2 regions of the Streptomyces uncialis genome follow, and region 2 is predicted to be linked to the other one. Evidence: riboswitches for the same ligand, from Rfam matches in the RefSeq annotation. Region 2 holds a riboswitch; the other holds the start of a gene.
The links. A riboswitch is a leader RNA that binds a small molecule or an ion and turns the genes downstream of it on or off. The one in region 2 is predicted to bind guanidine.
Positions count from the first base shown of each region.

Region 1: another riboswitch for guanidine. It lies ahead of OG711_RS25115 (DMT family transporter); the one in region 2 lies ahead of OG711_RS37865 (DMT family transporter).

Region 1 is NZ_CP109583.1:6,015,299-6,019,501, reverse strand. It holds gene OG711_RS25120 (transglycosylase domain-containing protein) at 1-1,141, shown strand, start outside; gene OG711_RS25115 (DMT family transporter) at 1,747-2,067, opposite strand; guanidine-III (ykkC-III) riboswitch at 2,107-2,167, opposite strand; gene OG711_RS25110 (GroES family chaperonin) at 2,262-2,564, opposite strand; gene OG711_RS25105 (DUF3618 domain-containing protein) at 2,731-3,063, opposite strand; gene bcp (thioredoxin-dependent thiol peroxidase) at 3,291-3,758, shown strand; tRNA gene OG711_RS25095 (tRNA-Leu) at 3,814-3,897, shown strand; gene rdgB (RdgB/HAM1 family non-canonical purine NTP pyrophosphatase) at 4,031-4,203, opposite strand, start outside.
Region 2 is NZ_CP109583.1:9,041,447-9,045,649, reverse strand. It holds gene OG711_RS37880 (hypothetical protein) at 1-323, opposite strand, end outside; gene OG711_RS37875 (hypothetical protein) at 627-860, opposite strand; gene OG711_RS37870 (hypothetical protein) at 1,114-1,374, shown strand; guanidine-III (ykkC-III) riboswitch at 1,618-1,681, shown strand; gene OG711_RS37865 (DMT family transporter) at 1,700-2,014, shown strand; gene OG711_RS37860 (DMT family transporter) at 2,014-2,391, shown strand; gene OG711_RS37855 (alpha/beta fold hydrolase) at 2,705-3,517, shown strand.

The DNA of each region.
Region 1 (4,203 bases), 3.0 Mb from region 2:
TCCGGTCGTCGGCTGGAACGGCGGACGGTACGCGCCGCAGAACCAGGACCAGGTCAGCTACGGCCCGGTCACCGTCCAGGAGGCCACCGACAAGTCCGTCAACTCGGTGTATGTGCAGATGGCCGTGGACGTGGGCTCAGACAAGGTCAAGCAGACCGCGATCGACCTGGGGATGCCGAAGGACACCAGGGACCTGCACCCGACCCCGTCGGTCGCGCTGGGCACCGCCACCGCGAGCGTCCTGGACATGGCCGAGACGTATGCGACGCTCGCCAACCACGGCAAGCACGGCGACCCCGTCATGGTCATGAAGCTGACCAAGGACGGCAAGGAGATCGCGCTGCCGAAGCGGCAGACCAAGCAGGTCATCAGCCGGGAGGCGGCCGACACCACCACGTCGGTGCTGCGGAACGTCGTCGAGAACGGTTCGGGACGGGCGGCCCTGGCGGCCGAGCGGCCCGCGGCGGGCAAGACGGGTACCGCCGAGCAGGACAAGGCGGCCTGGTTCGCGGCGTACACCCCCGAGCTGGCGACCGTGGTCTCGGTGATGGGGCAGGACCCGGACTCCGGCAAGCAGCAGCCGCTGTTCGGGGCGCTCGGCGAGCCGCGGATCAGCGGCAGCGGGCCGCCGGCGGAGATCTGGGCGCAGTACACGAAGGCCGCGCTCGCGGGCACCGAGACCCAGGAGTTCGAGCTGCGGGTGCAGGACGGTTCCGACCGGCGGCTGGAGCTGCCCGGTACGGAGCCCAGCGGTACGCCCGACAGCACGGACGGTTCGCCCGACCCGGGCAGCAGCAGCCCGAGCGGCGACGACGGGGAGCAGGAGCAGCCCGGCGGTTCCGACACCCCGAGCACGACCACCGGCTCCGGTTCGTCCGGCGGCGGCCAGTCGCCGGGGCAGGGGCAGTCGCCCGACCCCGGTGAGGGCGGCGCGGAAGGCACGGTCGAAGGGCAGAGCGGCGGTACCCCGGGCCCGGGTGCCACGGAGGGCACCAGCGGTGACTCCTCCGGGGGCGGCCCCGGCCCCGGCGAGGGCGGTGAGACCGGCGGCGAGGAGACCGGCGGCACGGGCGAGACCACCGGCGAGACCACCGGCACCCCCACCGGCGGAGCCAGCCCCGGCCTCCCCACCACCCAGTAACCCAACAGCACGCAAACCGGTTCCCCGCGCCCCGAAAGGCCCGCGGGGAACCGGCCCAGAAACAAGCACACCCAGCACCAAGTACCCAGGGGCGCAAGGAACCGCGCAACGAGAGCGACCCGCGCCCGAAGAGCGAACCGTAATGGGGCAGCATCCAGGGGCGCGAGGAACCGCGCGAGCAACCAAGGACCACCCGCACCCGAACGGAACCCGCAAGGGGCGCAACCCAAGGGGCGCGAGGAACCGCGCACCCCACGAGCGACCGCACAGGAACAAGCACGCCCAGCCCAGCGAACCCAAGGGCGCGAGGAACCGCGCAACGAGAGCGACCCGCACCCGAAGAGCGAACCGTAATGGGGCACCACCCAGGGGCGCGAGGAACCGCGCGAGCAACCAAGGACAACCCGCACCCGAACAGGAACCGCGAGAGGCGCAACCCAAGGGGCGCGAGGAACCGCGCACCCCACGAACGACCGCACAGGAACAAGCACGCCCAGCCCAGCGAACCCGCAGGCGCAGGCGAAGGCACCCCCCGCAAACCGAAGAGCCCCTGTGCTGAACGGAGAACGTCCAGCCCAGGAGCTCGAAAGCGCAAGCGAAGGCGGTCAGTGGCCGGACGTGGCCTTCAGACCGACGACCGCGACCAGCAACAGCGCGATGAAGAAGATCCGCGCGGCGGTCGCGGGCTCACCCAGCACCAGCATGCCGAGGATCGCCGCCCCACCCGCGCCGATACCGACCCACACCCCGTAGGCCGTCCCGATGGGAAGGGTCTTCGCCGCCTGCGCCAGCAGGACCATGCTCGCGGCGATCCCGATGATGGTGAACACACTGGGCCACAGCTTCGTGAAGCCCTCGGTGTACTTCATCCCGATCGCCCAGCCGACTTCGAGCACGCCGGCGATGATGAGCAGAATCCAGGCCATGATCGGCACCTCCGTGGTTTCCATGACGGATAAACAGGGGGTGCGTCGTCTTTCCGTGTCCCGGTACGGCGCGTCTCGTCGGGGTGGTTGCCACCGTAGCAAAGAACGGGAAAGAGGCTGGTGACAGGGGTCACCAGCCTCTTTGCCACCGAAAGGTTTCCGCACCGGACACCGCGGCCAGCAGGGGCCACGGGTTACAGGTAGAGCCCGGTCGAGTCCTCGGAGCCCTCGAAACGGTCGGCGGCGACGGCGTGCAGATCGCGCTCGCGCATCAGGACGTACGCCACACCCCGTACCTCGACCTCGGCGCGGTCCTCCGGGTCGTACAGCACCCGGTCACCGGGCTCGACGGAACGGACGTTCTGTCCGACCGCGACGACACCGGCCCACGCCAGCCGCCGTCCGACGGCCGCGGTCGCGGGGATCAGGATGCCCCCGCCGGAGCGCCGCTCGCCCTCGGCCGTGTCCTGCCGTACGAGCACCCGGTCGTGCAGCATCCGGATCGGAAGCTTGTCGGGCGAGGTGTTGAAGTCCTTGTTGGCGCTCACGCCCTGAACCTACCTGCCCGTGCCCCGGGTACGCCGGTGGGGTGGCCCGTACGTCCGTACGGGCACTCACGCCCGTCCGGGTGACGCCGGACGCCGGGCCGCCCCGCCGCGGCGGTCAGTCGCCCCGCCGGCGCGAACCGCTGTACGCCATCAGTCCCACGAGACCGATGACGACGAGGGCCACCGGGACGACGCGCTCCAGCCGGGGCGCGCCCTCGTCGGAGACCAGCTGGCCCTTGGCCCGGGAGAGCACCCGGTTGGCGCCGACGTAGACGCGTCCGAGGGTGTTGTCGACGCTCGCCGCGACCTTGGCCTTGGCGTCCCCGACGATCGTCTTCGGGTGCACCCGTACGCCGATCTCGTCCAGCGTCTCGGCGAGGCGCTGGCGGCGGCGCTCGATGTCCGCCTCGATCTGCGCCGGGGTCCTGGTATCCGATGTCTCCGGCACCGTGCTGCCTCCGTGCTCGTGTCAGGCGTGGGGCGGACGGGGTGCCGCCGCGGTGCTGGCCCGCCGGGCGCCTCGTCCGTGCTTGCGTGATTCCGTGTTTCCGTCCGGTCGACAGTCTGTCAGCTTCCCGCGCGACCTACCCCACGGCACCCCCATTACGCTCCCTTGTGTAATCGGCCCCGGGCGCGACCGGCCCGCGGCCCCGCACCCCCGTGAGGAGACCGGCGATGAGTGAGCGACTCCAGCCCGGCGACACCGCCCCCGCCTTCACCCTGTCCGACGCCGATGGCAACGAGGTCTCGCTGGCCGACCGCAAGGGCCGCAAGGTCATCGTGTACTTCTACCCGGCCGCGCTCACCCCGGGCTGCACCAAGCAGGCGTGCGACTTCACCGACAACCTCGACTTCCTCGCCGGGCACGGCTACGACGTGATCGGTGTCTCGCCGGACAAGCCGGAGAAGCTGGCGAAGTTCCGTGACCAGGAGGAGCTGCGGGTCACCCTGCTGGCCGACCCGGACCGTTCGGTGCTGGAGGCGTACGGGGCGTTCGGGGAGAAGAAGCTGTACGGCAAGACGGTGACGGGGGTCATCCGCTCCACGGTGATCGTCGACGAGGACGGCAAGGTCGAGCGGGCCCTGTACAACGTGAAGGCGACGGGACACGTGGCCAAAATCATCAAGGACCTCGGTCTGTGACGTCCCCTGTCCCCTCCGGCGCGCGGCCCGGGGCCATTACGATGGGCGCGCGGACGCGGCCGTGGTGGAACTGGCAGTCACGCTGGGTTTAGGTCCCAGTGGGGTAACACCCGTGAGGGTTCGAGTCCCTCCGGCCGCACCGGACGAAGGCCCGGCCTCCCGATCGAGCACCAGGGAGGCCGGGCCTTCCGGCTGCCGGGGCCCGGCGCGGACCGGGGGTGTCGCGGGGCCCGGACCGTCGCGGTGGCGGCTCCCGCCTCCCGCCTCCCGCCCTACGGCAGCAGTTCGCGCAGGACGGGGACCAGCGCGCGGAACGCCTTGCCGCGGTGGCTGATGGCGTTCTTCTCGTCCGCGCTCAGCTCGGCGGTGGTGCGGGTGTCGCCGTCGGGCTGGAGGACCGGGTCGTAGCCGAAGCCGCCCGATCCGGCGGGGACATGGCGCAGGG
Region 2 (4,203 bases):
CCGAGCGGGCGGGCCATGCGGTCCGCGCCGGAGGGGATGGACACGGGCGTCATCCGGGCCAGCCGAAGCGCGCGGTCGGCCCGCTGGTCGAAGCCGAGTACGGAGTAGCCGGCGGCCAGGGCGATCCTCTCAAGGGCGTCGGACACGCTGCTGGACATGTCCCTGATGCCGCGCAGGGTCTGGTCCGGGCTCCCGGCGGCGATATCTCCGTACGGTGACGGGCCGTACCGCTCCTCAAGGCGTGCGCGGTCGGCCTCCAGCAGGGACCGCGCCTCCTCCAGCACACGTCCTGTACGGGCCAGTTCGGTCAGGTCAGGGGGCATCGTGCTTCCTTTCGCCAGGCGGCTTTCTCGGGATGTCGGTGGTGCGGATGGCGATGAACACCCTGAACGTGGACTCCTCGTCAGGGGTGGGCAGGGAGAACGGGGACGGGGGCGGCACGGTGGGGGGCGCTACCTGGTTGCTGCTCCGCTGAGAGGCGTGGGAGGGAACCCGGCTGCGGGAACCGGACCGGCGCGGGGACCCGGCCGGTGAGCATCGCCGTCCGGATCCGCCGCCTGCCCCCTGCATGGCACCCCTCCCAGCTGGACTCTCCCCCTGCCTGTTCGAACCGTCCCCCGCGCTGGTCAGGAGGCCGCCGACAGCCGGTTCGTGGAGGCTGCGACCCGCTCCACACAGTTGTAGGCGAGCGCGGCCCGCTCGTCGGCTTCCAGCCTGTCCGAGGAGAAGGCCCTTTCGTGCTGATTCCGCAGAATCTCGCGCTGCGCGGCGATCTCGGTGAACGCCTTCTCCGGCTCCCGGTTGCGCAGGATGGCCAGGACCTGGCTTTCGGCGGCGGCGCGAAACAGGTGTCCTCTCACCGCCGAGACCGCAGGCATGCTGCACGGCCGGATCGGTGCCGGTCCCGGCCACAGCCGCGTTGAACAGGCTCACCCAGCACGAGGACACCTGCGGCGACCGCCTCGCGCGGAGTGTGCGTAGGCCATGACCGCCGACCGCGCCGCGCCGCGCCGATCGCACTCAACGTTCGAGGAGCCACTCAACCTTCACCACGGCAGGTGGCAGGGGGTGCGCTTTTGCCATGCAAATCGAACATGCGATCTAATTTGGTTCATGGCGCAACAGCACAGCTTCCCTGCCGACCTCCTGGAGAGCCAGATCGCCTGGTACGTCACGTACGGGCGCCTCGCGGACACGGCCGTCACCGGCACCGGTGCGGCCGCGTCCCGCCGTCGGCTTCTGGCCCTGTCCGCCCGGATCGCGGCCCACCCCTACTGGGACACCCCCGCCGGAACCCCTGCCGCCCGCGTCGCACTGAAGGAGACCGCCCGCGCCCTTGTCGTCGCCGGAGCAGCGGGCCGCCCGACCGGATGACCGGACGGCGTACCTCACGCGACCAGGCGTTCACCGGTCCGGCTCGGCGTGACGCGGGGCTGCCGCGCCGGAGCGTGCCGGGGCGGCTCATGGGCCACCAGGCCACCACGGCCTCAGCAGCGGCGCCGGCGCTTCCGCCGGCCAAGGCGGTCGCCCCGGGCGATCACCTTGGGTGGCCAGGAGCACGCGCTCCTGGCCTCGAACGGGCTCACCAGGGCGCCACTCCGTTGTGCTATACAGGTGATGAGGCCCCCGCGGGGCCTGCGGACGACGGATCAGTACCCGCTCAGCGACAAGACTGGCCACTTGGGAGGTCAGTTCCGTCATGGCGTGGTTCATTCTCGTCGTATCAGGAGTGCTGGAGGCCGTCTGGGCCACAGCACTGTCAGCGTCCAAGAACTTCAAGCGCCCCGTCCCGACCATCATCTTCGGGGTTGCTCTCGCAGCGAGCATGACAGGTCTCGCGTTCGCCATGAAGAGTCTGCCGACGGGGACCGCGTACGCGGTCTGGGTCGGCATCGGGGCGGTGCTCACCGCCGTCTGGGCCATGGCGACCGGGCAGGAGCGTGCCACCACCGCGCGAGTACTCCTGCTGCTGGGTCTCGTCGGCTGCGTCGTCGGACTGAAGGCGGTCAGCTGATGTCCTGGGTCATCCTTCTCATCAGTGCCGTGTTCGAAGCCGTCTGGGCCACGGCCCTCGGTCTCTCCGACGGGCTGAGCAAAACGGTCCCCACCGTCGTCTTCTTCGTCGGGCTTGCCCTCAGCATGGCGGGCCTGGGCTACGCCATGATCCGGATTCCGATCAGCGTGGCCTACTCGGTCTGGATCGGCATCGGAGCGGCCCTGACGGTCCTCTACGCCATGATCACCGGCGAGGAGCCCACCTCCCCGCTCAAGATCGTGTTCCTCGGCGGGATCATCCTGTGCGTCATCGGGCTGAAGTTCGTCAAGACCAAGCCGGGCCCCAAGGCCGAGCAGCGACTGCCGGAGACACCGGAGGCACAGAGCCCGCAGTGACCCCGGCCTGGATCCGACCCCAGGCCGACCGCACAGCGACGCCGGGTATCGACCGACCGATACCCGGCGAAGGGCCACCCTGGAACGCCCGCCGGGCCGACCCTCACAGGCGGCCCGACGGGCGTTCCGGCACGGCTGCGGACGGTGACGCGGTCAAGTACGTGCTCCCACGACGACGACCGCGGTTCGAAAAGCTGCCACCCAGTACAAGAGGCATACGCGCTCGACTTCGTCGGCGTACTCGCGCAGTGGGGCGTTCCTGGCGGGGAAAAATGGTGGCACGTCCCGTGTGAACGTTCTCTACGGTGAAGCCATGCCCACCGAACCAGCCCCGGGTCAACCCGTACGCGAGCACCTCACCACTCCCGACGGGCGGCGTCTCTCCTGTCTCGACTTCGGGCCGGCGGAGGGACGGCCCCTGCTCGCGCTGCACGGGCACCTCGGCGAAGGAGCCGACTTCGCGGACCTCGCCCGCGACCTGAGCCCCGACGGGTGGCGGGTGGTCGCACCGGACCAGCGAGGGCACGGGGACTCCGACCGGGCGAAGCGGTACGACCGGACCGGATACCTCGACGATCTGAACCTCCTGCTCACCCACCTGGGCCTGGGCCATCAGCCCCTGCCCGTCCTCGGGCACTCCCTCGGTGCCGTCAACGCCTACTACCTGGCCGCGGCCCGCCCCGACGCGGTGAGCGCACTGATCAACATCGACGGGCCCGCGTACCTGCCCATCGTGAACCCCGTCCCGCTGTCCGTCCTGCTCGGCATTCCGTACTCCGCCCCCACACGCGAGGAACTCCTGGCCGCCTGCGGCTCCCTGACACCCCTGCTGGAAAACGGACTGCGACCGCACCACGACGGGTGGCGGCTCGGCTCCCACCCCACGGACATGATCGACTCCGACACCCGTCTGCTCGGCGACCACTGGCACCAATGGCTGGGCTCACACTGCCCCGCGCTGCTCCTGCACGGCACGGCCAGCACCGTGCTGCCCACCACGCAGGCCCGCGAGATGGCATCCCGACGCCCCGGCACCACCCTGGTCGAACTGAACGCCGACCACTGGCCTCATCTACGGAGGCCGAAGGAGTCAGCGGTCGCGATCCGCCGATTCCTCCATACCTGACGGCCGGTGCAGCAAGACCTGACCCATACGGCCCTCGCGGTGCCTCTTGGCCGTCGAACAGCCCAGGAGGCAAGGGCGGGGCGGGCCCCGGACGACGACGACGCTCTGGGCCGGGCGGTCGAGCACAGCGAGGAGCGAGGAGCGTCCCCGCGTAGTGGGGCCGACGTGGTGTGTCTGCCGCAGGTTCCGCCGGTCCCCTTGAACAGGTGAGGCAGATGAGGTGGGTGAGGCAGGTGAGCCGGATGGCGGGGTGAGGCAACCTCCGGGGCCGGTGGTCCCTCTCTCTCGCTGGAAGCGTCGTCGGGTGAACGGTCCTGCTGATGTGGCCAGATGGCTGAATCACCTCTTCCGCAGGCAAGCTCCGTATCCGCGGGGCAGGGGGGGCGGTAGCGCGCACAGCCGGGCACCGCCAAGTCGGAGCACGCGTTCCTGCCTCGACCCAGGCGGGTCCGTTCCGCGTCCGGGGGCCCCCGCCAGTGGCCCCCGCCCCGACGGGATCCGGCGGGGGCGGGTTCGCGGTGTCGCGCTGCGGGTTGCCCGGACGCCGGTCCGGCGCAGGTACAAGCAGGTACTCACCCCGGGCATACAGCCTCCCTATCCGTTCGGAGACGGCCACCGAGCAATTTCAGAGTGGAGCAGAAACCCGTTTCGCGGAGCAGCTCGAAGCCCCCGCGCGGGCGGGGCGG